Regions from separate parts of the Mesorhizobium sp. WSM2561 genome, predicted to be linked through region 1. Evidence: predicted binding sites of a transcription regulator. Region 1 holds the regulator's gene; the other holds the start of a gene.
The links. Region 1 encodes LexA, which represses DNA repair genes until DNA is damaged. Its sites were predicted from a motif close to TGTTCNNNNTGTGTTCNG; they were not measured.

Region 1 (11,180 bases):
TTGGAGGCGCTGTTTTCCGACACCGCCTATCGTGCATGGCAGAAGGAGGGTTTTGCCGAGGTGGCCAGACGCATGGCCGTCGACAGACCGTCCGGCGACATCGCTGCGGGGGTCGTGATGAGGTGTATCAAGCGGTGAATGGTGAAGTGGTGAATAGTGAATGGTGAATGGTGAATGGTCGTGCTTGACCATAGGCCACAAAGAGACCCCGCTTCACTATTCACTATTCACTATTCACTATTCACCGTTTAGCAATCGGCACGTAGTCGCGTTCCGGCGCACCTGTATAGAGCTGGCGCGGGCGGCCGATCTTCTGGTGCGGGTCCTCGATCATCTCCTTCCACTGCGCGATCCAGCCGACGGTGCGGGCGACCGCGAACAGCACAGTGAACATGGTGGTGGGGAAGCCCAGCGCCTTCAGCGTGATGCCGGAATAGAAATCGACGTTCGGATATAGCTTCTTCTCGATGAAGTAGGAATCGGTCAGAGCGATCCTTTCCAGTTCCATGGCGATGTCGAGCAGCGGATCGTCCTTGATGCCGAGTTCGCCCAAAACCTCATGTGCGGTCTTCTGCATGATCTTGGCGCGCGGATCGTAGTTTTTGTAGACGCGGTGGCCAAAGCCCATCAATCGGAACGGATCGTTCTTATCCTTGGCGCGGGCGATGAACTCCGGGATGTGGTCGACTTGGCCGATCTCGCCCAGCATGTTCAAGGCTGCCTCGTTGGCGCCGCCATGGGCCGGTCCCCACAGGCAGGCGATGCCGGCGGCGATGCAGGCGAACGGATTGGCGCCCGACGAGCCGGCGAGGCGAACGGTCGAGGTCGAGGCGTTCTGCTCGTGATCGGCGTGCAGGATGAAGATGCGCTCCATCGCACGCGCCAGCACCGGGTTGATCTTGTATTCCTCGCACGGCACGGCAAAGCACATATGCAGGAAGTTGGCCGCGAAATTCAGCTCGTTCTTCGGGTAAATGAAGGGTTGGCCGATGTGGTATTTGTAGGCCATCGCCGCGATCGTCGGCATCTTGGCGATCAGCCGCATCGATGCGACCATGCGCTGGTAGGGGTCCGAGATGTCGGTGGAATCGTGATAGAAAGCTGACAGCGCACCGACCACGCCGCACATCACCGCCATCGGGTGGGCGTCGCGGCGAAAGCCGGTGAAGAAGCGCGACATCTGCTCGTGCACCATGGTGTGGCGCGTCACCCGGTAGTCGAAATCGTCCTTCTGCGCCTTGGTCGGCAGTTCGCCGTAGAGCAGGAGATAACAGACTTCGAGGAAGTCGCCGTGCTCGGCCAACTGGTCGATCGGATAACCGCGATGCAAAAGGATGCCGGCATCGCCATCGATGAAGGTGATTTCCGACTCGCAACTTGCCGTCGAGGTGAAGCCGGGATCGTAGGTGAAGGCCCCGGTGGTGCTGTAAAGCGCGCCGATATCGATGACGTCAGGTCCGACCGAGCCGCTTCGCACCTTGAGTTCGTGAGTTTTGCCGCCGAATTCAAGTTTCGCGGTCGACGCGTGGGTTTTGCCGCCAAATTCCATTTTTGTCGCAGCTTCGGACATTGCAAACTCCTTTTTGTTTTCTCATGTCGGCAAAGGCAAAATTTCTGCAACGCAACACGTCGAAAGTATCGGAGTTCGCGCGTTTGCGTCCGCAATTGGATTTGCGTGCCAAATTGGGCCAAGACCTAATGTTGCACTGCGAAACCCACCTTTCAATGCCAATCTTCTTGGGCCAGTTTTGCTAATCGATTTGATCCGCGACGCGCGCCAGGCTTTCCTCGCGGCCAAGCACGGCAAGCACGTCGAACACGCCGGGCGAGGTGCTTTTGCCGGTGAGCGCCGCGCGCAGAGGTTGGGCCACAGCGCCAAGCTTATGGCCGCCGGCGAGCGCATATTGGCGGATCGCCGCTTCGGCCGCTGCGGCCGTCCAATCCCCTGAAATCGCCTTCAGCGCCGCATGGGCGCCCCGCAGGATCTCGCGCGCCTCACCGCCGAGCAGCGCCGCCGCCTTCTCGTCGATCGGCAGCGGCCGCTCGGCAAACAGGAAGGCGGCACCGTCAACCAGCTCGACCAGTGTCTTGGCGCGCTCCTTCAAGCCGGGCAGGGCGGCCAGCAACTGCGCCTTGCGGGTGTCGTCGAGGCGCGCTGCGATCGCCGGGCCGCCTTCGAGATAGGGCAAGGTGTTGATGAAGATATCGAGCAATTCGGCGTCGTTCATGCGCCGCATATGCACGCCGTTCAGTGCCTCGAGCTTGGCGAAATCGAAGCGGGCGGCCCCCTTGTTGACATCGCCGATGTCGAACCACGCAATCATGTCGGTGATCGACATGACCTCGTCGTCGCCGTGGCTCCAGCCGAGCCGCGCCAGGTAGTTGAGCAGTGCCTCGGGCAGATAGCCCATGGCGCGATAGGCTTCGACGCCGAGGGCGCCGTGCCGCTTCGACAGCTTGGCGCCGTCGGCGCCATGGATCAGCGGGATATGCGCCATTGACGGCACCTCCCAGCCCAAGGCTCGATAGATCACCATTTGGCGGGCGGCATTGGTCAGATGGTCGTCGCCGCGGATGATGTGGGTGATGCCCATGTCGTGGTCGTCGACGACGACGGCATGCATATAGGTCGGGTTGCCGTCCGAGCGCAGGATGATGAAATCGTCGAGGTCCTTGTTGGGGAAGCGGACTTCGCCCTGCACGCGGTCATGCACCACCGTCTCGCCTTCGGCCGGCGCCTTGATGCGGATCGCGCCTCTGGCGCCAACCGGTGCCTCTGACGGGTCGCGGTCGCGCCAGCGGCCGTCATAGCGGGGAGGCAAGCCCTTGGCCCGCGCACTCTCGCGCATCGCCTCCAGCTCGGCCGGCGTCGCATAGCAGTGATAGGCTTTGCCGAGGCGCACCAGCTCCTCGGCGACCGCGCGGTGGCGCGGCGCGCGCTCGAACTGCGATACCGGCTCGCCGTCCCAGGTGAGGCCGAGCCAGGAGAGCCCATCGAGGATGGCAGCGGTTGCCGCATCGGTCGAACGCTCGCGATCGGTGTCCTCGATGCGCAGCAGCATCCTGCCGCCAGTGTGTTTCGCGTACAGCCAATTGAACAGCGCCGTGCGTGCCCCGCCAATATGCAGGAATCCGGTGGGCGAAGGGGCAAAACGGGTGACGACCTTGTCGGACATGAAACTCTCGGGGCAAGCGCAGGAAACGGATGTGGCTGCGCGGACTTTCGCGCGTTGCGCGTTCATGTAGCATAGGAGGTCAAGGGCGCAAGGGGCGAACCCTATGGCTGGACCAGGCCGCGGCGTGGACGAGAGCGAGGGCGCGAACGCAAGCGTCAGCGAACGATCGCTGTTCGCCGACGTTCCCCACGAGCCGCTACCCGTTTCGCTGCCGGCGTCGCCGCCGGGCATCCAGCCTCTTTGGCCGGACCGCTCCGCGCCGATACCGGCTCCAGCACCCGGCCCTGTCATTCGTTTTCGCCGACTGCTCAGCCATCTTTCACCATCCGGTGTCCGCAACAGCGTGGCCTCCGCAGCCGGCCTGGAACTCGACCGCGGCGTCGCCTTCCTGCTGGTGCCGGTTTTTCTGGCATGCGGGGTGATCGTCTATTTTTCGCTTGCCGTCGAACCGGACTTTGCCCAGCCGATTGCCGTCGTGGTCCTCACGGCATTGTGTGCGGCCGTCACGCGCTCACGCCGCAAAACGCACCTGTGCTTCATGGCAGCGTTGCTGTGCGCGTTTGGTGTGCTCGCCGCCAAGGTTGAAACTTGGCGCGCCGGAACGAAGATGCTCGGTTCGGAAATCCAGACCCGGCTGACCGGCCGTGTCGTCAGGCTCGACCAGATGGCGAACGGCCGGATCAGGCTGACCATCGACGTGATGTCGACCGCCCGGCCGACACTGCGTTATGCACCCGAACGTGTCAGGGTGTCGGCACGCAAGATTCCCGCTGAGATGACCGCAGGCTCGGTGGCAACCGGCTATGTGAGGCTTCTGCCTCCGACTGGCCCGGTCAGACCGGACAGCTTTGACTTTTCCTTTGACAGCTATTTCGCCGGTATCGGTGCCAGTGGCTTTTTCCTCGGCAGTCCAAAGATCGTCGTCTCCGAAGATGCACCGTTAACCGCACGCCTTTCTTCGTCGATCGAGAAGGCGCGCGAAACCATCGCCGACCATATCAGGGACAGCATCGGTGGTGCCGAGGGGGAGATTGCCGCTGCGCTGATCGTCGGCGTGCGTGCCGGCATCCCCGAAGAGATAAACGAATCGATGCGGCGCACCGGCATCTACCACATCATCTCCATTTCCGGCCTGCACATGGCGCTTGTCGCCGGCACCGTCATGGGATTGCTGCGCAGCGCCTTTGCGCTATTTCCCGACTTTTCGTCGCGCCGGCCGGTCAAGAAATATGCGGCTGCTGCCGCACTCGTCTCCATCGCTGCCTATCTGATTTTCTCCGGTATCGTGGTCGCGGCTGAACGCAGCTTCATCATGCTGGCGGTAATGCTTGTCGCCGTGCTGTTCGACCGGGCGGCACTCACCATGCGCAACCTGGCGATTTCGGCCATCGCCGTCATCGTCGTGTCGCCGCACGAGGTGGTCGGCGCAAGCTTCCAGATGTCCTTCGCTGCGACTGCGGCTCTCGTGGGCGCCTATGCCGGTTGGTCCGCCTTTCGTGCCGACAAGGCCAAGGCGCCGCGACAGCGACGGTCACCGGCCGCTTTCGTCACGCGCAAGCTCGTCGCTGGGGCAGGCACCATCGCAATGACCTCCATCATTGCCGGCAGCGCCACCGCGCTCTTCGCCATCTGGCACTTCCAGCGCGTCTCGCCGCTCAGCCTGTTCGCCAATCTGGCCGTCATGCCGATCGTCACGATCGTCATGTTCCTGGCCGTCCTCAGCGCCTTGGCAATGCCTTTCGGCCTCGACGGCCCTTTCCTCTACATGATGGGCAAGGGCCTGACGGCGATGATTGCAATTTCGGGATGGATCTCGGAGCGTTCGCCGGTCGATGCAGTCGGCCTGATTTCGTTGCAATCGGTTCTGCTGGTGACGGTCGCCTTGGTCATCGCCACGATGGCGACGACGTGGCTGCGGCTTGCGGCACTTCCCTTTGCGCTCGCCGGCCTGCTGACGATTTCCGAGACGCGCACCCCCGACGTGCTGATCTCGGAGGATGCGCATCTGGTGGCGCTGCCGATCGGCGGCGGCGAACTTGCCGTCAACCGGGTGCGTTCGAACGAATTCACCACCGACAACTGGAAACATGCGCTGGTTTCAACAACGATCGTCGAGCCGGAGACATTCGAAAAAGGAGATGTGCGGTTCGACATCGCCGATCCGGCCGACCTGCCGCCGGGAGCGCCTTTCACCTGCACTGCCGGCCTGTGCCTGGCCCGGCATCCGTCCGGCGCGCTCATCGCGCTCGCCGACAACCGTAAAACCGCGCGGCCGGCCTGTGCCTTTGCGGATTTGATCGTCATCGACGATGCCACAGCCTATTACAAACCCTGCCGCAACCCGCTGGTTCTCGTCGTCACCAAACGGCAGCTCGCTCGCATGGGCAGTGCCGCCGTCTTCTTCGATCCGCTATCGGCGACGACGCGCGCAGAAATCCGTTTTGCCGTCAGACAGCCATATAGGCCTTGGCATGAGCAGCGGCGGTTTTCGCGCGAGGCGAGGGGCCTGCCGCCGTACCTCAGGGCCGAGAAACCCAAGAAGCCTGCCGTTCAGTAACGCCGGATCAGTCCGACGAGCTTGCCCTGCACCTTGACCCGGTCCGGCCCGAAGATGCGCGTCTCGTAGGCCGGATTGGCGGCTTCCAGTGCGATCGAGGCACCTTTGCGGCGGAATCGTTTCAGCGTCGCTTCCTCCTCGTCGACCAGAGCGACAATGATCTCGCCAGGCTGGGCGGTGTCGGCGTTGCGGATGATGACCGTGTCGCCGTCGAAGATGCCGGCCTCGATCATCGAATCGCCCTTGACCTCCAGCGCGTAGTGCGTGCCGCCGGTGATCATGTCCGGTGGCACCGAGATCGAATGCGTCTGGTGCTGGATGGCGTCGATCGGCACACCGGCAGCGATGCGGCCCATCACCGGTATGGAGACGGTGGCAACGACGTCGTCGTCATTGCCGGCCGCACGCATGCGCGAAGGCGCCGGCTTGATCTGGCGTCCGAGGCCGCCCTGTCCAAGCCCGCCCTGGCCAAGGCTGCCTTGAATGACGCTCGGCGAGAATTTGCGCGCCGCATTGAGGCCCGGCGCGATCGAATCGGGCAGGCGCAGCACCTCCAGCGCGCGGGCGCGGTTGGGCAGGCGGCGAATGAAACCGCGTTCCTCCAGCGCCGTGATCAGCCGGTGGATCCCCGATTTGGAGGCGAGGTCGAGCGCTTCCTTCATCTCGTCGAACGAGGGCGGAATGCCGCTTTCCTTCAGCCGCTCGTGGATGAACATCAGCAGTTCATGTTGTTTGCGTGTCAGCATCGCGACCCCCAACAGAATCAGAAAAACAAACCCAGAACAAACACTATCTGTTCCAGTTGTGTTCCGCAACCATTTAAAGTTTAATGAATGTGTTGACGTTTTGTTCAGCGTAGCATCAGCACGCTGCAGGCGGCGCCCGCTGCGGTTGCGGGAGCGAATGGCTCGCGCACGACCAGTCCGTTGGCGTCGGCCAGCATTCTGAGCATCGAGGAATCCTGGATACTGAACGGCGTTGCCTCAAGCGTGCCGGCTTCTTCCTTCACCACCGCGCGTACATAGTCCTGCCGGAGATCGTTGGCCGGCATGGCGGCGCCGAGCCGCGCCTGACGCATGTCCTGGCGGAAGGCGCGGCCGCCGAGCCGCGCCAGCAGCGGCTTCAGAAAGAGCTGCGTGCAGACCAGGCTGGCCACCGGATTGCCGGGCAGGCCGATGCAGCGGATGGCGCCCAGCCGCCCGAACATCAGTGGCTTGCCGGGCCGCATGGCGATTTTCCAGAAATCGAGCGCCATGCCTTCGCCGGTTAGCACGTCATGGACGAGGTCGTGGTCGCCGACCGAGGCGCCGCCCAGCGTGACGATGACGTCCGCGCCTGCGTCGACCGCTTTTCTCACCAGCGCGGCGATCGCCTCCTTGCGGTCGGGGGCGATGCCGAGATCGAGTGCGCTGGCGCCGACCGAGCGGGCCGCGGCGGCGACGCCATAGGCATTGGAGGAGATGATCTGGTCGGGGCCGAGGTCGCTGCCCGGCGGCAGCAATTCGTCGCCGGTGGCGATGATGGCGACCAGCGGCCGTTTCACCACGCGGACCTGCTGGTGGTTGGCCGACGCCGCCAGCGACAATGCCGCCGGATCAAGCAGGCGGCCTTTCTCCAGCAGCGCGTCGCCCTGCGAGAAATCGAGCCCGAGGCGGCGGATGTTGCGGCCTTCAACCGTCGGCGCGGTCACTTCGACGATGCCGCCGCCGAGGTCGCGGACATTCTCCTGGATGACGATGGTGTCGGCGCCCGCGGGAAGCGGCGCGCCGGTGAAGACGCGCACGGCCTGCGCCGGGCCGACTGTTCCGGCAAAGCCTCGTCCGGCCGGCGCCATGCCGATCACCGAAAGTCTCGCGGGCACGGACGCGACATCGTCGGCCCGCACGGCATAGCCGTCCATGGCTGACGCGTTGAATGGCGGCTGGGTGCGGAGCGCGATGAGCGGCCCCGCCAGCACGCGGTCGGCGGCGTCCATCAGGGCGACGCTTTCAGCCTGCAAGGGCGCAGCATCCGCAAGCAGGCGCTCGAGCGCCTCGGCGACCGCAAGCAGCGCCATTATCGGCCTGCCCCCTGGGCGTCCGCCTTGTAGTCGCCGGATTTGCCGCCGGTCTTTTCCACCAGCCTGATGCCGGAGATCGCCATGCCGCGATCGACCGCCTTGGCCATATCATAGATGGTCAGGCAGGCGACCGAGACGGCGGTCAGCGCTTCCATCTCGACGCCGGTCTTGCCGGTGACGCGGGCCAGCGCCGTGACCTTCAGGCCGGGCAGCTTCGCGTCCGGTTCGATGTCTACCGATATCTTGGTCAACAGCAGCGGATGGCAGAGCGGGATCAGCTCATGCGTCCTCTTGGCCGCCATGATGCCGGCGATGCGCGCCGTGCCCAGCACGTCGCCTTTCCTGGCATCGCCGTCGAGAATCATTTTCAGCGTTTCGGGCCGCATCGAGACAAGACCTTCGGCGATTGCCGTGCGGGTCGTCTCCGCCTTGTCGCCGACATCGACCATATTGGCTTCGCCTTCCGCGCCAAGATGGGTGAGGGCGGCGGACATCGTCAGGTCACCCTGGAGCGACGTGCGTCCGTTTGGACGCCCAAAGCACGCTCTAGGGCTTTGTATCTATGCATCATGCTCTCCGAACATCGATTCCGATTTTCGGGCAGATGCATTGGCGGGCGCCTTGCCCGTCAAAAGCAGATGCGTCGCAGTGGCCACGTCATGTTGCCGCATCAGGCTCTCGCCGACGAGGAAAGTGCCAATGTCGCTCCGTTCCAGCCTGCGGCAGTCCTGGTGCGAGAAAATACCGCTCTCGCTGACCAGCAGCCGGTCGGCCGGCACCATCGCCGCGAGCCGCTCCGACGTCTCGATGCTGGTTTCGAATGTCCGGAGATTGCGGTTGTTGATGCCGATCAGCCGCGACGACAGTTTCAGCGCGCGTTCCGTCTCGGCCTCGTCATGCACCTCGACCAGCGCGTCCATGCCGAGCTCGAAAGCCGTCGTTTCGAGTTCCCTGGCCACGGCGTCATCGACGCTCGCCATGATGATCAGGATGGCGTCCGCGCCCCACGCACGGGCCTCGAACACCTGATAGGGCTCGAACAGAAAATCCTTGCGCAAAGCCGGCAATGTCACGGCGCTGCGCGCATCGGTGAGGAATTCAGGCGCCCCCTGGAAAGACGGCGCATCGGTCAGCACCGACAGGCAGGCAGCCCCACCTTTGGCATAGGCCTGGGCCAGCGCCGGCGGATCGAAATCGGCGCGGATCAGGCCCTTGGACGGGCTCGCCTTCTTGATCTCGGCGATCAGCGCGAAACTGCCGGATTTGCGTTTGGCTTCAAGGGCCGAGAGAAAGCCGCGCGGTGCATCGGTAGCCCTCGCCCGTGCCTTGATTTCGGCAAGCGGCACCCGCGCCTTCGCCGCCGCGATCTCGTCGCGCTTGTAGGCTTCGATCTTGCGCAGGATATCAGACACGGCGCTATCCGTTTGAAATCTCGACCAGCCGGTCAAGCACCTTTAGCGCCCGGCCGCTGTCGATGGCTTGCGCCGCCGTCGCCATGCCATCGGCAAGCGTCGTCGCCTTTCCCGCCACCACCAGTCCGGCGCCGGCGTTCATCAGCACCGTATCGCGAAAGGCGCCGGCAGCGCCGCCCAGCATGTCGCGCAGCGCCTGGGCGTTGTAGGCGGCATCGCCGCCGCGCAACTCGTCCTTGGTATGCCGCTTCAGCCCGACCGCTTCCGGGGTCAGCGTAAAGCTGCGGATCTCGCCGCCGACCAGTTCGGCGACCTGGGTTTCGCCGGTGGTGGTGATCTCGTCATAGCCGTCGCCATGGGCGACCCAGGCGTGGTCGGCGCCCAGTGCCTTCAACGTCTCGGCCACCGGCATGATCCATTCCGGCAAGAAGACGCCAACCATCTGCCTGACGACACCAGCCGGATTGGAGAGCGGGCCAAGCAGGTTGAAGATTGTGCGGGTGCCGAGCTCGGCGCGGATCGGGCCGACATGCTTCATCGCCGGATGATGCGCCGGTGCGAACATGAAGCCGACGCCTGCGTCGTGGATGCAGCGGCCGATCGTTTCCGGCGGGATGTCGAGCTTGACGCCAAGCGCGGTCAGCACGTCGGCGGCGCCGGTCTGCGAGGACAGTCCGCGATTGCCGTGCTTGGCCACCGGCACGCCGCAGGCGGCGATGACGAACGCGGATGCGGTCGAGATGTTGACGCTGTGCGAATTGTCGCCGCCGGTGCCGACGATGTCGATGGCGCCAGCCGGCGCGTCGACGCGCAGCATCTTGGCGCGCATGGTGGCGACGGCGCCGGAAATCTCGCTCACCGTCTCGCCGCGCACGCGCAGCGCCATCAGGAAGCCGCCGATCTGGCCGGGCGTAGCGTCGCCCGACATGATGATGTCGAAGGCATCGCGCGCTTCCTCGAAGGAAAGGGAGCTGCCAGCGGCGACCTTGGCGATATGGGTCTTGAGCGCGCTCATCTGGTCAGGGCTTGGGCAACGGCGGTTTGGTCGATGCGAACGTCATATTGCGTCTGCAGCTGCGCCACCAACTGGTCGAGCAGGTCGTCGGACATGCCGGCGGTGAACGATTTCTGCTCGTCGTCCGGCACCGAGCTGGCGTCGGCTCCGGCAGGCTCGAACACTTCGGCAATCCTGAACAGGATCTGTCCGTCGCCGGTGGGCGAGGGGATCAATCCGGTCCCGCCTTCGCCTTCGCCGAACATCGCAGCCGCCCCTTCCTTGCCGAAATCGGCGTCGTCCGCCCCGCGCTTGACGCCGCGCTTGGTCTGCTTCTCAAGCTTGAGCTCGCTCGCGATCACGTCGAGCGTAGTGCCGGCCTCGAGACGCTTTTCGAGCTCCTGCGCTTTTGCGGTGAGCCGCTTGGTCGTTTCCGCCGCCGTCCAGTCGGCCACCACCTTCTGGCGGACTTCATCCAGCGTGCGGTCGCGGGCCGGCGTGACCGAATCCACCTCGTAGAACACGAAGCCGTTGTTGGCAGTGGTGAGGTCGGGATTCTCGGTGCCGGGTTCGGCATCGAACACCGCCTTGATCAGCTCCGGCGATTCCGGCAGATCCTTGACGATGGCGCCGTCCGGCCTCAGGCCGGTGCGATCGATCGCGTCGACGGTGACGACCTTCAGCTTCAGTTTTTCGGCCGCTTGCTCGAGCGTGCTGCCCGAAGCGCGGCTGTCTTCGTAACTGTCATGCACGTCGAGCAGAATGCGGCTTGCCTCGCCCAGCGCCAGGTCCTTGCGGATGTCGGCGGCCACTTCGGCCAGCGGCTTCACCACTTCGGGCTTGATCTCGGTGACGCGCAGCAGCACCGGACCGAAGGCGCCCTGAACGACCGGGCTGACTTCGTTGACGTTGAGCGCAAACGCCGCATCCGCCACCGCCTTGTCGGCGATCTTGTCCTTGGACAGCGTGCCGAGCAGCGTGT
Region 2 (11,180 bases), on a different contig from region 1:
CCAGGCCATGTCACTGTCTTTTCAGGCGCCGTCGGCTACAGCTTCGCGGTGCCGGACCCGTTGGCAAGGGCCGACGAAATCGCCGCCGGTGCCGACAGCCTGCGCGCGCCGATGCCGGGACTGGTCAAGCTGGTGCGCGCGGCAAAAGGCGAAACCGTCATCAAGGGCCAGCCGCTGTTGATCCTGGAAGCGATGAAGATGGAGCACACGATTTCCGCCACGCATGACGGGACGATCGCCGAGATCGCAACAGAGGGCGCGCAGGTCACCGATGGGACGGTGCTGGTGCGTTTTGCCGAGGAAGCCCACGGCTGACGCTGTTCATCCAAGGAGAGGCGACGACGGAAGACGCGCGCCGCAAACGCATGACCAAATGAAAATGGCCGGATCTGCCCCGGCCATCTCCGATTGTCGCCAGGCGAAGCCGGCGATCAAGGCTGGATCGGCGCGTATTTGCCGTCGTGCCACTGGTTGATGTCGTAGCTGACGTTCTTGAGGTCGCCCTTTTCATCGAAAGTGACGGGGCCGACGACGGTGCTGATCGGCTGGCCATTCTTCAGCGCTTCGGCAACCTTGGCCGGGTCGTCGCTGCCGGCGCGCTTGATGCCCTCGGCAAAGGCCTGGATCACGGCATAGGAGAACAGCGTAAAGCCCTCGGGCACGAAGCCGCCCGCCTTGATCTTTTCGATGGCCTGCTTGGCTTCGGGCTTCGCCTGCGGATCCGACGGGAAGACGAACATGGTGCCTTCGCCGGCCGGGCCGGCAACCTGCCAGAATTCCGGCGTGGCAATCGAGTCCGGCATGATCAGCTGGAACTTGAAGTCCTGTTCCGCCGACTGGCGCAGGATGAGGCCGGCCTCTGGGTGGTAGCCGCCGAAATAGACCACATCAGCCTTCAGCTCCTTGAGCTTGGTGACAAGCGCCGAATAGTCCTTTTCGCCGGCGTTGATGCCCTCGTAGAGGATCTCGTTGAGGCCGTTCTGGTTCATCGTCGCCTTGACGGCATCGGCCACGCCCTGCCCATAGGCGCTCTTGTCATGCATGATGACGACCTTCTTGCCGGCGTATTTCTTGGCGATCCATGGACCGATGAAGGCGCCCTGCGCATCATCGCGCGTATAAAGGCGCATGATCGTCGGCCAGCCGGATTTCGCCGCCGCGTCCGTCAGCTCCGGGTTCGACGAAGCCGGACTCATCATCATCGCACCGGCTTCGGCATAGACGGCCGAGGCCGGGATGCTCGAGCCCGAGCAGGCATGGCCATCGATGAACTTGACGCCGTTGGCGACGATGCGGTTTGCGACCGAAACCGCCTGCTTCGGATCGCACTGGTCATCCTGGACGTCGAGCTTGATCTGGCGGCCGTCGACGCCGCCGGCGGCGTTGATCGCGTCGGCCGCGGCTTGCGCGCCCTGCTTGAACTGGTCGCCGATGGTGGCAAGCTGTCCGGTCATCGGTCCGACCACCGAAAAGGTGATGTCTTCGGCGAAGGCAACCGGCGCACTCATCACCAGGCCGACTATGGCCGCGCTCAAAATACCCAACTTTTTCATGGCGATACAACTCCTCCACTCGCGCGCGGCCGCTCCGGCCACGCCTCTTCCAGAATAGGTGGGAGAATTTCACCCTTCGCCAAGCCTGTCTTGGCGCATCGGCGGCACTCGATTGGGCCTGCCGCCTTTCTGTTTGACTATGATCTTCTTCCAAAAACCGGTTTCCACTTTTTGGGATCGTGGTCCGAAACTGCGAAAAGCCGCGCCTGCCTTGTTCCGGCCGGTCGCGGCTTTGTCGATCGAACAGTCCCGAACGCTCCCACGCGCGCCCCGAAAACCGCTCGCCTTCCCTGTCGTCGCGCAGCTGGGCGTTATCCGGCCTGCCGCGTTCTTGTCATTTGTTGGCACGACCGTCTTGCGCGGCCTTGTTCTTGCCGGTCCGGCCGTCTTCGGCGGCCTTGAAGCGTCCCTGTCGGTGATCTCAGTACGTGATGAGCTCAGGCTAGACTTAGTGCATCGTCATCCATTCGCGGGCTTCGCGCAGCGCCCTGGCGATCTCGACCTTCGACATGGCGGCCGACAGTTCCGAGCGCAGTTCCGCGGCCCGGACCGAGCCCTTGATCGCAGCGATGTTGAACCATTTGTGGGCGGCGACGACATCGGTCTCGCAATCGCGGCCGGTCGCATACATCATGCCCAGTTCGAAAAGAATGTCGGCCTGGGCAGTTGCCCCCATGGCGCCAAAGCCGGCTTCAGGCATTTCAAAACGTGCCATTTCAATCCCCTGTTCTAGCCCCTGTCAGGCTCCCGAGAGCTGCCTCGTTCTGTCCCCTGGAAACCCTTGGGGCGACTGCTCTTTCGATGCTTTCGAGAATGAACCGAAGGCTTGAATCCGTCGTTAAACGGCGTGCTTAATTTGAGGAAAACAAAGCTAAAACAAGAGGTAAACGCCGAAATTTATTAACGATGCAAAGCCAGCAATTGCGCCGGTTTGCGCCAAAATTGATGAAAATTTGCGAGGCGCAAATCAAGACTCCGCTAACCACGGAAGACAAAGCCAGCATGCCCGGCATTTCATTTCTCGCCGACCAGACCGCTTCGGGCGGCTGGAAAAATCCTGAAGTCTTCCGCAGCGGCACCGCTTTTGTTTCGTCGGGAGGTGGATTAGCTTACGTTTGCGTAAGAGGCAGACCGGCGGGGCGCAACACCCGGCCGGATGCCCACAGGGAGGAGAAACATGTTTCGCAAAATCAGCATGGCCCTCGCGGCCACATTGATCATGGCCGGCACGGCTTGGGCCGACCCGATCGAAGGCAACTGGAAAACGCAAGCCGGTTCGACCGCCGCCATCACGGGCGGTGGCGACGCATTTTCCATCACGCTCAAATCTGGCAAGTTTGCCGGCAAGCGCATCGGTTCGTTCAAGGTGTCCGGCGCCAACAAATATACGGGGACGATAACCGACCCGGAGACCGACAAGACCTATTCTGGCAAGGCCTCGGTCTCAGGCGCTTCGCTCAAGATGAGCGGCTGCGTGCTCGGCGGGCTGATCTGCCGGAGCCAGACCTGGCACAAGCTCTGATCGTTTCGACTGCACCACAATGAAAACGGGGCCGCTAAGGCCCCGTTTTTGTTCGCGCCTCTGTGTTTGCGAACACCAATCGATCGCGTGAGCTGCGCCTTCTGCGCCCTAACAGCAATTTTAGCGCATCCTTCGTCCCCTGTCGGCGAGATTTGGGTCGGCAAGATTTGGTGGACGGTCGGCAGCCGGCACTCCGTCTAAATTTGAACCGCAGATGAACGCCGGCATCAGAACCGGTTCAGTAGCACCAGGGCATTCTCATGCGTGTTGAAGGAGACACCACGCCATGTTCGCCCGCCGCTTCACCATCGTCTGCCTGCTGATGAGCCTGTTCGGCATGTCGTTCGCCATCCTGGTTGCCGGGGCCGGGCGCCCGGCCCCCTCCTGGGACCAGGCCAATTCCTGCCGGTTCGGTTGCCCGAGCCACCTTCGCCATTGACGCCGACAAAACCCCTCAAAGAGAAGCAACAAGCCATGGACCGCATCGTCGCCAACGCCCTCAAGACCCTTCGGCTTGTGCCGCGGGCGACGCTCATCCTGATGGTTCTTGCAGCGCCGGTTCTGGCCGTGCCCTCGATGCGCGCCGATGCCGGCTCGACGATCGAAGCGCCGGCGCTGAAGAAGACCGGCGTCGGCTTTGTGCTGTTGGTCAGCCTGCGGCGCGGCTAGGCCAATCGGCCGTCATCAAAACCATGCAAAAAAACGACCCTTCGGCCCCCTCCCAACCGCATGGCCAAGCCTCTATATTGGGTCATGGAAAAGCGAATCTACCCCCAAGCCATAGACTCAGTCGTGATGCCGGAGCCGTTTGGCCGGCAGATCTTCAATGATGCAGCAAAGGCCGTCGCGGCCTTGCAGGCCCTCTACGACCGCAACACCAAATTCCTGCGCGATTCGTTTACGGCGCTCGCCGCAGGCGGCGACAACAACAAGCGCTACCGGGCGTTTTATCCGGAGGTCGGCGTCACCACGACTTCGTTCACCCAGATCGACTCGCGGCAGGCTTACGGCCATATGCCGACGCCCGGGCATTTCTCGACCACCATAACCCAGCCCGCCCTTTTCGAACGCTATCTCATCGAGCAGCTTCGCCTGATCATGCGCAATCACGGCGTTCCGGTCACGGTTTCGGAATCGACGACGCCCATCCCGCTGCACTTCGCGTTCCTGGAAGGCTCGCATGTCGACGGCGCGGCAGCCGAGCGCATCAGGCGGCCGATCCGTGACCTGTTCGACGTGCCGGATCTCGACGGCACCGACGACCAGATCGCCAACGGCACGTTCGAAGTGGCGTTAGGCGAAGCCAGGCCATTGGCGGCATTCACGGCGCAACGCATCGACTACTCGCTGCACCGGATGTCGCACTACACGGCGACCAGTCCCCAGCATTTCCAGAATTTCGTGCTGTTCACCAATTACCAGTTCTACATCGACGAATTCGTCGCCCGTGCGCACGATCTGATGGCGAAAGGCGGCGGCGGATACGTCGAATTCGTCGAGCCGGGAAACGTCGTCACCAAGGCTGGACAAAGCGCGCCCAGCCATGGCGTGGCGCCGCCGCGCCTGCCGCAGATGCCGGCCTATCATCTGAAGAAGCCGAACCATGGCGGCATCACCATGGTCAATATCGGCGTCGGCCCCTCCAACGCCAAGACGATCACCGACCACATAGCGGTGCTCAGGCCGCATGCCTGGGTGATGCTCGGCCATTGCGCCGGCCTGCGCAACACCCAGGCGCTGGGCGACTATGTGCTGGCGCATGCCTATGTGCGGGAAGACCATGTTCTGGACGACGATCTTCCGGTCTGGGTGCCGATCCCGCCGCTGGCCGAAATCCAGGTGGCGCTGCAGGAGGCGGTCGCCGAAGTCACCGGCCTTTCCGGCTACGACCTCAAGCGTATCATGCGGACCGGCACAGTAGCTACCATCGACAACCGCAACTGGGAGTTGCGCGACCAGCGTGGGCCAGTGCAGCGGCTGTCGCAGTCACGGGCGATCGCGCTCGACATGGAGTCGGCGACGATCGCCGCCAATGGCTTCCGATTCCGCGTACCCTACGGTACGCTGCTTTGCGTCTCCGACAAACCGCTGCATGGCGAATTGAAGCTGCCCGGCATGGCGACCGAGTTCTACAAGCGGCAAGTGGCACAGCATTTGACCATCGGCATCAGGGCGATGGAAAAGCTGGCCGAGATGCCGATGGAACGGTTGCATTCGCGCAAGCTCAGAAGCTTTTCGGAGACCGCGTTCCAGTAGGAGCGAGCGGCCTGCGACCCTGGTAACAGCGCGGCAGGGCATTTCGTAATCTTGCTTTGGGCTGCATTTCTGCCGATAAGCAAAGTAGATGGTACCCGTTCGAAACATGATGGTGTCGGCAGCATTCGTCGCAATGCTCGTCTTCTCGGCCGCGCTGGTGGCCGGGTTTTTCGGAACGCTGCATCCGGCCTTCGATTCCTTCGCTCATTTCCGCGTCCATCTTGCCGTGCTGATGGCGCTTTGCGCGCTGCCGCTGCTGGCGACCTCGTTTCGCCTGCAGGCGGCCACAGCGCTGCTCTTTGCAGTGGCTGCCTTTGCCACCACCTCGAACGCCCTGTCGGTGCCCCGCCTGTGGCCGGTCCAGGCAGCCTACGAAGCCGAGGCCGGCGACCAGCCCGTTTACCCCGGTGATCAGCCGATTCACCCCGGTGACCAGGCGGTCTACCGCCTGCTGCAGATGAACCTGCGGTTCAGCAATCCAACGCCTGAAAAAGTATTGTCGCTGATCGGCCGGACCCAGCCTGATGTGATCACCCTCGACGAGGTGTCCGACATGTGGAAGGCGAAACTTGGCCATCTTGCCAGCGCCTACCCTTACCGGATCCTCTGCCCCTACCCCAATGGCGTTTTCGGCGTTGCGCTGCTGTCCAGACGGCCGTTTGCCGCCGGCACGCAACCGCGCTGCGATGGCCGCGGCGCGATGGCCATCGCGACGGTCGATTTCGGCAGAACCGACGTCGAAGTCGCCGCCATGCACCTCATCTGGCCATGGCCGCGTAACCAGTCACGGCAGATCGGCGGATTGTCGGGGGAGTTCGCCTCGCTCGGCGAGACATCGATCATGGCATGCGACTGCAATGCAGTGCCGTGGAGCGCCGCCGTCCGGCGCGTGGCAGGTCTTGGCAAGCTGACCGTGGCGCCTTCGCCGGGGCCGACCTGGCTCCCTATCAAGCTGCCGGAATTCCTGCGCTTCGCCGGACTGCCGATCGACCTTGTTTTCAGCAAGGGCGCGGTTCTCATCCATTCGGTGTCGAGGCTAGAAAACACCGGCTCCGACCATCTTCCGCTGATGGTGGAGTTCTCGCTCAGGCAGGAACAGAAGAAGCCGGTCGACGAACAAGAAACCGCGACGGCATCGGTGAGACAGAACGGCAGGACCCGAGGCTGAGCTACTGCTTGCGCAACAGCGCCCTGATGAGGTGCTCGACATGGCCGCCGTCGCGATGCTCGCGCGCGTCGAAGGCGTTCTGTTTCGCTTCGTATTCGGCATAGACGGCCTTGATCCGGCGCCTCGCCTCGCGGTGCGTCTTGCTGCAAAACAAGTTGTCGGCGAACTCCAGTCCAGTGATCGATCTTTCGGTCGCCCGCATCATTGTCCTGGCGATGCGGCCATGGTTATGCTCGTGAGCACGAACGCCCGCGAAAAACCGCTTCCAGCGCTTCTGCAGCGCCGGTGTCGCGGCTGAGGCCAAACGCGGCAAGGTGTAGGTGAGATCGAGCGTGCCATTGGCTTGGCGCAGACGGCAGACACCACCCTCCCTTGTGACGTCAAGGTCCCAATCTACGGTATAGGCGGCCAGCGCGATGGCGTGCGTCATGAAGCCGTGCCGCTTCGGACCGTTGCGGTCCATGGCCTCGATCAGGGCGGCGCCCGTGGTTCCAGTGATGTCGTAGGTCCGGGTCTTGACCAGCACCTTCGTGTCAGCCAATGCCGGCGGTGCGAAGCCGCACAAGCCGCCAATCGCCACAAGGCACGTCAGAACCGCCAGGCGCATGGTCATCTCCCGGGTCAGAAAGAATGGAACCACAGGCGCCGCCCCGCTTCAACTTCTTTTAGACGCCGCACATATAATAGGCCTTCACGCGCTTTCATTTTGGTCAACGGGCGAGACGGCCGCCGGGCCGTTCTGGCTTGCTAGGCTACATGTTTTGGTAGACTGGTCCCTCTCCACCTTGTGGCGGCACCCAGGTAATGTTTCGGTTCGGATCCTTGATGTCGCAGGTCTTGCAGTGGACGCAGTTCTGCGCGTTGATGACGAAGCGCACGTCCTTCGCCGCGGGATCGGCGGCGGCGTTGCCATCCTTGTCGACCCATTCGTAGACGCCGGCCGGGCAGTAGCGTGTCGAGGGCCCGGCATAGACATCGTGTTCGGAGCGCTGCTGCAGGTCCATATCCGCGACCAGCAGGTGGACAGGCTCGTTTTCCTCGTGGTTGGTATTGGACAGGAACACTGAGGACAGGCGGTCGAAGGTGAGCACGCCATCCGGCTTCGGATAGGCGATCTTCTTATGCTTGGCGGCCGGTTCAAGCGTCGCATAATCGGCCTTGCCGTGCTTCAGCGTGCCGAAAGGCGAGAACCCGAACAGCGAATTCAGCCACATGTCGAGGCCGCCGATGCCGACGCCGACGACGGTGCCGAAGCGCGACCACAACGGCTTGACGTTGCGCACCTTCTTCAAATCCTTGCCGATGTCGGTCGCCCGCCATGCCGCCTCGTAGGAAGCCAGTTCGTCATTGGCGCGGCCGGCGCCGATCGCCTCGGTGACATGCTCGGCCGACAGCATTCCGGAGAGCACGGCATTGTGCGAGCCCTTGATGCGCGGCACGTTGACGAAGCCGGCAGCACAACCGATCAGCGCGCCACCGGGGAAGGACAGTTTCGGCACCGACTGCCAGCCGCCCTCTGTGATGGCACGGGCGCCATAGCCGAGCCGCTTGCCGCCCTCGAATGTGCCCCTGATCGCCGGGTGGGTCTTGAAGCGCTGGAACTCGTCGAACGGAGACAGATAGGGGTTCTTGTAGTTGAGGTGGACGACGAAGCCGACCGCCACCTGGTTGTCCTCCAGATGGTAGAGGAAGGAGCCGCCGCCGGTCTTCATGTCGAGCGGCCAGCCGAAGGAGTGCTGGACAAGGCCCGGCCGATGGTTCTCCGGCTTGACCTGCCAGAGCTCTTTGAGACCGATGCCGTATTTGCCGGGCTCGCGGCCGTCGGAAAGATGGTATTTGGCGATCAACTGCTTGGCCAGCGAGCCGCGCGCGCCCTCGCCGATCAGCACATATTTGCCCATCAGCGCCATGCCCGGCGCGAAGCCCGGGCCACGCGTGCCATCCTTCTCGACGCCCATGTCGCCGGTGACAACGCCGGTGACCGCGCCCTCGTCACTGTAAATGAGATCCACGGCGGCAAAGCCCGGATAGATCTCGACGCCCAGCGCCTCGGCCTTGGTCGCCAGCCAGCGGCAGACATTGCCGAGCGAAACGATGTAGTTGCCGTGGTTGTTCATCAGCGGCGGCATCAGAATATTGGGCAGACGGAACGAACCGGCGGGGCCGAGGACCAGGAAATGGTCTGCCGTGACCGGCGTCTTGAACGGATGTCCCTCCTCGTCACGCCAGCCCGGCAGCAGCCGGTCGATGCCGATCGGATCGACGACGGCGCCGGACAGGATGTGGGCGCCGACTTCGCCGCCCTTTTCCAGGACGACGACGGAAAGCTCGGGATTGACCTGCTTGAGACGGATAGCGGCAGCGAGGCCGGCCGGACCGGCGCCGACGATGACCACGTCGAATTCCATGCTTTCGCGTTCGATCTCGCTCATCAACCCCTCACTGGCTGCCGCATTTGCGCATCTTGCTGGCTTATCCGCTGCATAGCGCATCAATTCGCGACGCGAAACCGGCGCTGACGTGACAATGCCGATTTCGTCAAAAAGGCCGCGCATCGTACTACAAAATCGCGATTTGCGGGTCCACCAACATCGATCCGAGTCCAAAGAGAGCCGTTGCCCTGATTTTTTTTAATTGTTCGACGGCTTGCTTATCGGCCATACTTCGCACCATGCGCACATACGGGCCATCCGGCTTTTCATCGACGCGCTTTTTTTCGTCGCCCGGACGGATTTGCCGGGCGCTCGTTTTGGCCCTTTTGCCCCTGGCGTCCGTTGGCGCCCGCGCCGAGCCGCAAAGGGTCTGGGTGGCCGGAGCCTACTCCTTTTCCGACGAGCTGGGCGGCTTCCGCATCACCAGCGCCTCGGGCATCGGGACAAAGGAGGACCCGCTTGTCATCACCGAAGAGCTGAATTCGGCGACACCAGTGACACTGACGATCCGCACGACAAAGCCGATCCAGCCCTTCGGCACTGCGGGCCAATTTGCCAACGGCCTCATGTATATGCGCGTCGACGTGCTCAACAACAGCGGCCAGGCCTGGGTCGAGTTCCAGTTCGAGCTCCAGGAGATACTCCACCGGCCGAGCGTGTTCGGCGACGGCCTGTCGTTCGACCAGCGCAACAAGACGCCTGACAACATCTGGTCGAGCAGCTTTGCCGATTTCGATCGCGACTTCGAACCCTATGACCGGCTGCTGTTCAAGAGCGGCAAGATCGACCCGTTGAAGACAGCGAAATTCGATTACCTGATCACCGACTACACACCACGCTGGACGTTCTATCTGGTTCAGGATCCGCGTATACCGTCGAGCTGAACCATTTCGTCATCCAGGGCGAAGCAGGAGCGAAGCGACGTCGCTGAGGCCCTGGATGACGAAATCATGAAGCATCGCGCCAATCACGATGTTGCAAATTCCTGCCGCGCGACTGAATGTGAAAGCATGACTGCCGTTTCCCGAGACAACCGACCTGATATTGCGGAGCTGCTGGCCTTCTACGCCAGCGCCGGCGTCGATGAAGCGCTCGAAGAGGAGCCGCTGAACAGGTTTGCCGAGGCTGCGTCAAAGCCGCCTGAGCGGGGGCCAGCGACAGTTACGCCGCCAACCGGTGAGAACGCAGCGCTGCCTCGCTCGACAAGCCTGTCACGCGCCGGAATGGGCGAAAGGCAAGCTGCGGCACCGGCGGTGCGCGCGCCGTCCGGTACGGCGACAGTGCCCGACGAGCAGCAAGCGGCATTGGCGCGACACTTGGCGACGACGGCGGCAACCCTGGACGAGCTTCGCCAGCACATGGCGGCTTTCGACGGCTGCAACCTCAAATTCACCGCCAAGAACCTGGTGTTCGCCGACGGCAATCCGAATGCTGCCGTCATGCTGGTCGGCGAGGCGCCCGGGCGCGACGAGGACATCGAGGGATTGCCGTTCGTCGGCCGCTCGGGCCGGCTGCTCGACCGGATGCTGGCCGCAATCGGCCTCGACCGGACCTCGGCCTACATCGCCAATGTCATTCCCTGGCGGCCGCCGGGCAACCGCACGCCGACGCCGCACGAGACCGAGATTTGCCGGCCGTTCATCGAACGGCAGATCGAGCTGGTCAATCCGAAGGTGCTGGTCAATTTAGGCGGCCCCTCGGCAAGCACCCTTCTCAACACCACAGAGGGCATCCTGCGGCTGCGCGGCAACTGGCGCGTCCACACGACCGCCGCCGGCATTGCCATTCCCGCCATGCCGACGCTTCATCCGGCCTATCTCTTGAGAACCCCCGCGCACAAGAAGCTGGCGTGGCGGGATTTTCTTGAGGTGAAGGCGAAACTGCGGACGCTGGGTTGAGGGTGAAGGGAAGAGCGGCGCTATAACCTCCCCGGTAATTGAAATGCATCTGCGGCCGGCCTAGTCATGCGCTCATGACAGCAACCCAGACTTCCGCCGGCAGCCTCATTCGCGAATGGCGCATGCGCCGGCGCATGAGCCAGCTCGATCTCGCCATGGAAGCCGAAATCTCGCAGCGGCATCTGAGTTTCGTGGAAAGCGGCCGCGCGGCACCCTCGCGCGACATGGTGCTGCATCTGGCCGAGCAGCTGTCGATCCCGCTGAGGCAGCGCAACCGGCTCCTGCTGGCCGCAGGCTTTGCCCCTAGCTTCAGCGAGCGTCCGGTCAGCGATGCCTCGCTGGCGCCGGCGA

Region 2: M727_RS0111070 (sel1 repeat family protein) is a predicted target of LexA. The motif match lies at 2,415-2,432, and genes of this name have one in related genera.

The regions. Positions count from the first base shown of each region.
Region 1 is NZ_AZUX01000003.1:196,569-207,748, reverse strand. Features, by position in the region: gene lpxB (lipid-A-disaccharide synthase) at 1-138, shown strand, start outside; gene gltA (citrate synthase) at 242-1,570, opposite strand; gene gltX (glutamate--tRNA ligase) at 1,752-3,176, opposite strand; gene M727_RS0105880 (ComEC/Rec2 family competence protein) at 3,280-5,733, shown strand; gene lexA (transcriptional repressor LexA) at 5,727-6,479, opposite strand; gene glp (gephyrin-like molybdotransferase Glp) at 6,584-7,789, opposite strand; gene moaC (cyclic pyranopterin monophosphate synthase MoaC) at 7,789-8,286, opposite strand; gene trpC (indole-3-glycerol phosphate synthase TrpC) at 8,353-9,204, opposite strand; gene trpD (anthranilate phosphoribosyltransferase) at 9,209-10,219, opposite strand; gene M727_RS0105850 (SurA N-terminal domain-containing protein) at 10,216-11,180, opposite strand, start outside.
Region 2 is NZ_AZUX01000007.1:148,969-160,148, forward strand. Features, by position in the region: gene M727_RS0111060 (acetyl/propionyl/methylcrotonyl-CoA carboxylase subunit alpha) at 1-315, shown strand, start outside; gene M727_RS0111065 (ABC transporter substrate-binding protein) at 432-1,553, opposite strand; gene M727_RS0111070 (sel1 repeat family protein) at 2,002-2,268, opposite strand; gene M727_RS0111075 (DUF2147 domain-containing protein) at 2,731-3,075, shown strand; gene M727_RS42340 (hypothetical protein) at 3,362-3,514, shown strand; gene M727_RS0111085 (hypothetical protein) at 3,550-3,744, shown strand; gene M727_RS0111090 (AMP nucleosidase) at 3,871-5,331, shown strand; gene M727_RS0111095 (endonuclease/exonuclease/phosphatase family protein) at 5,420-6,499, shown strand; gene M727_RS0111100 (DUF922 domain-containing protein) at 6,501-7,106, opposite strand; gene M727_RS0111105 (electron transfer flavoprotein-ubiquinone oxidoreductase) at 7,252-8,931, opposite strand; gene M727_RS0111115 (hypothetical protein) at 9,171-9,815, shown strand; gene M727_RS0111120 (uracil-DNA glycosylase) at 9,942-10,829, shown strand; gene M727_RS0111125 (helix-turn-helix transcriptional regulator) at 10,904-11,180, shown strand, end outside.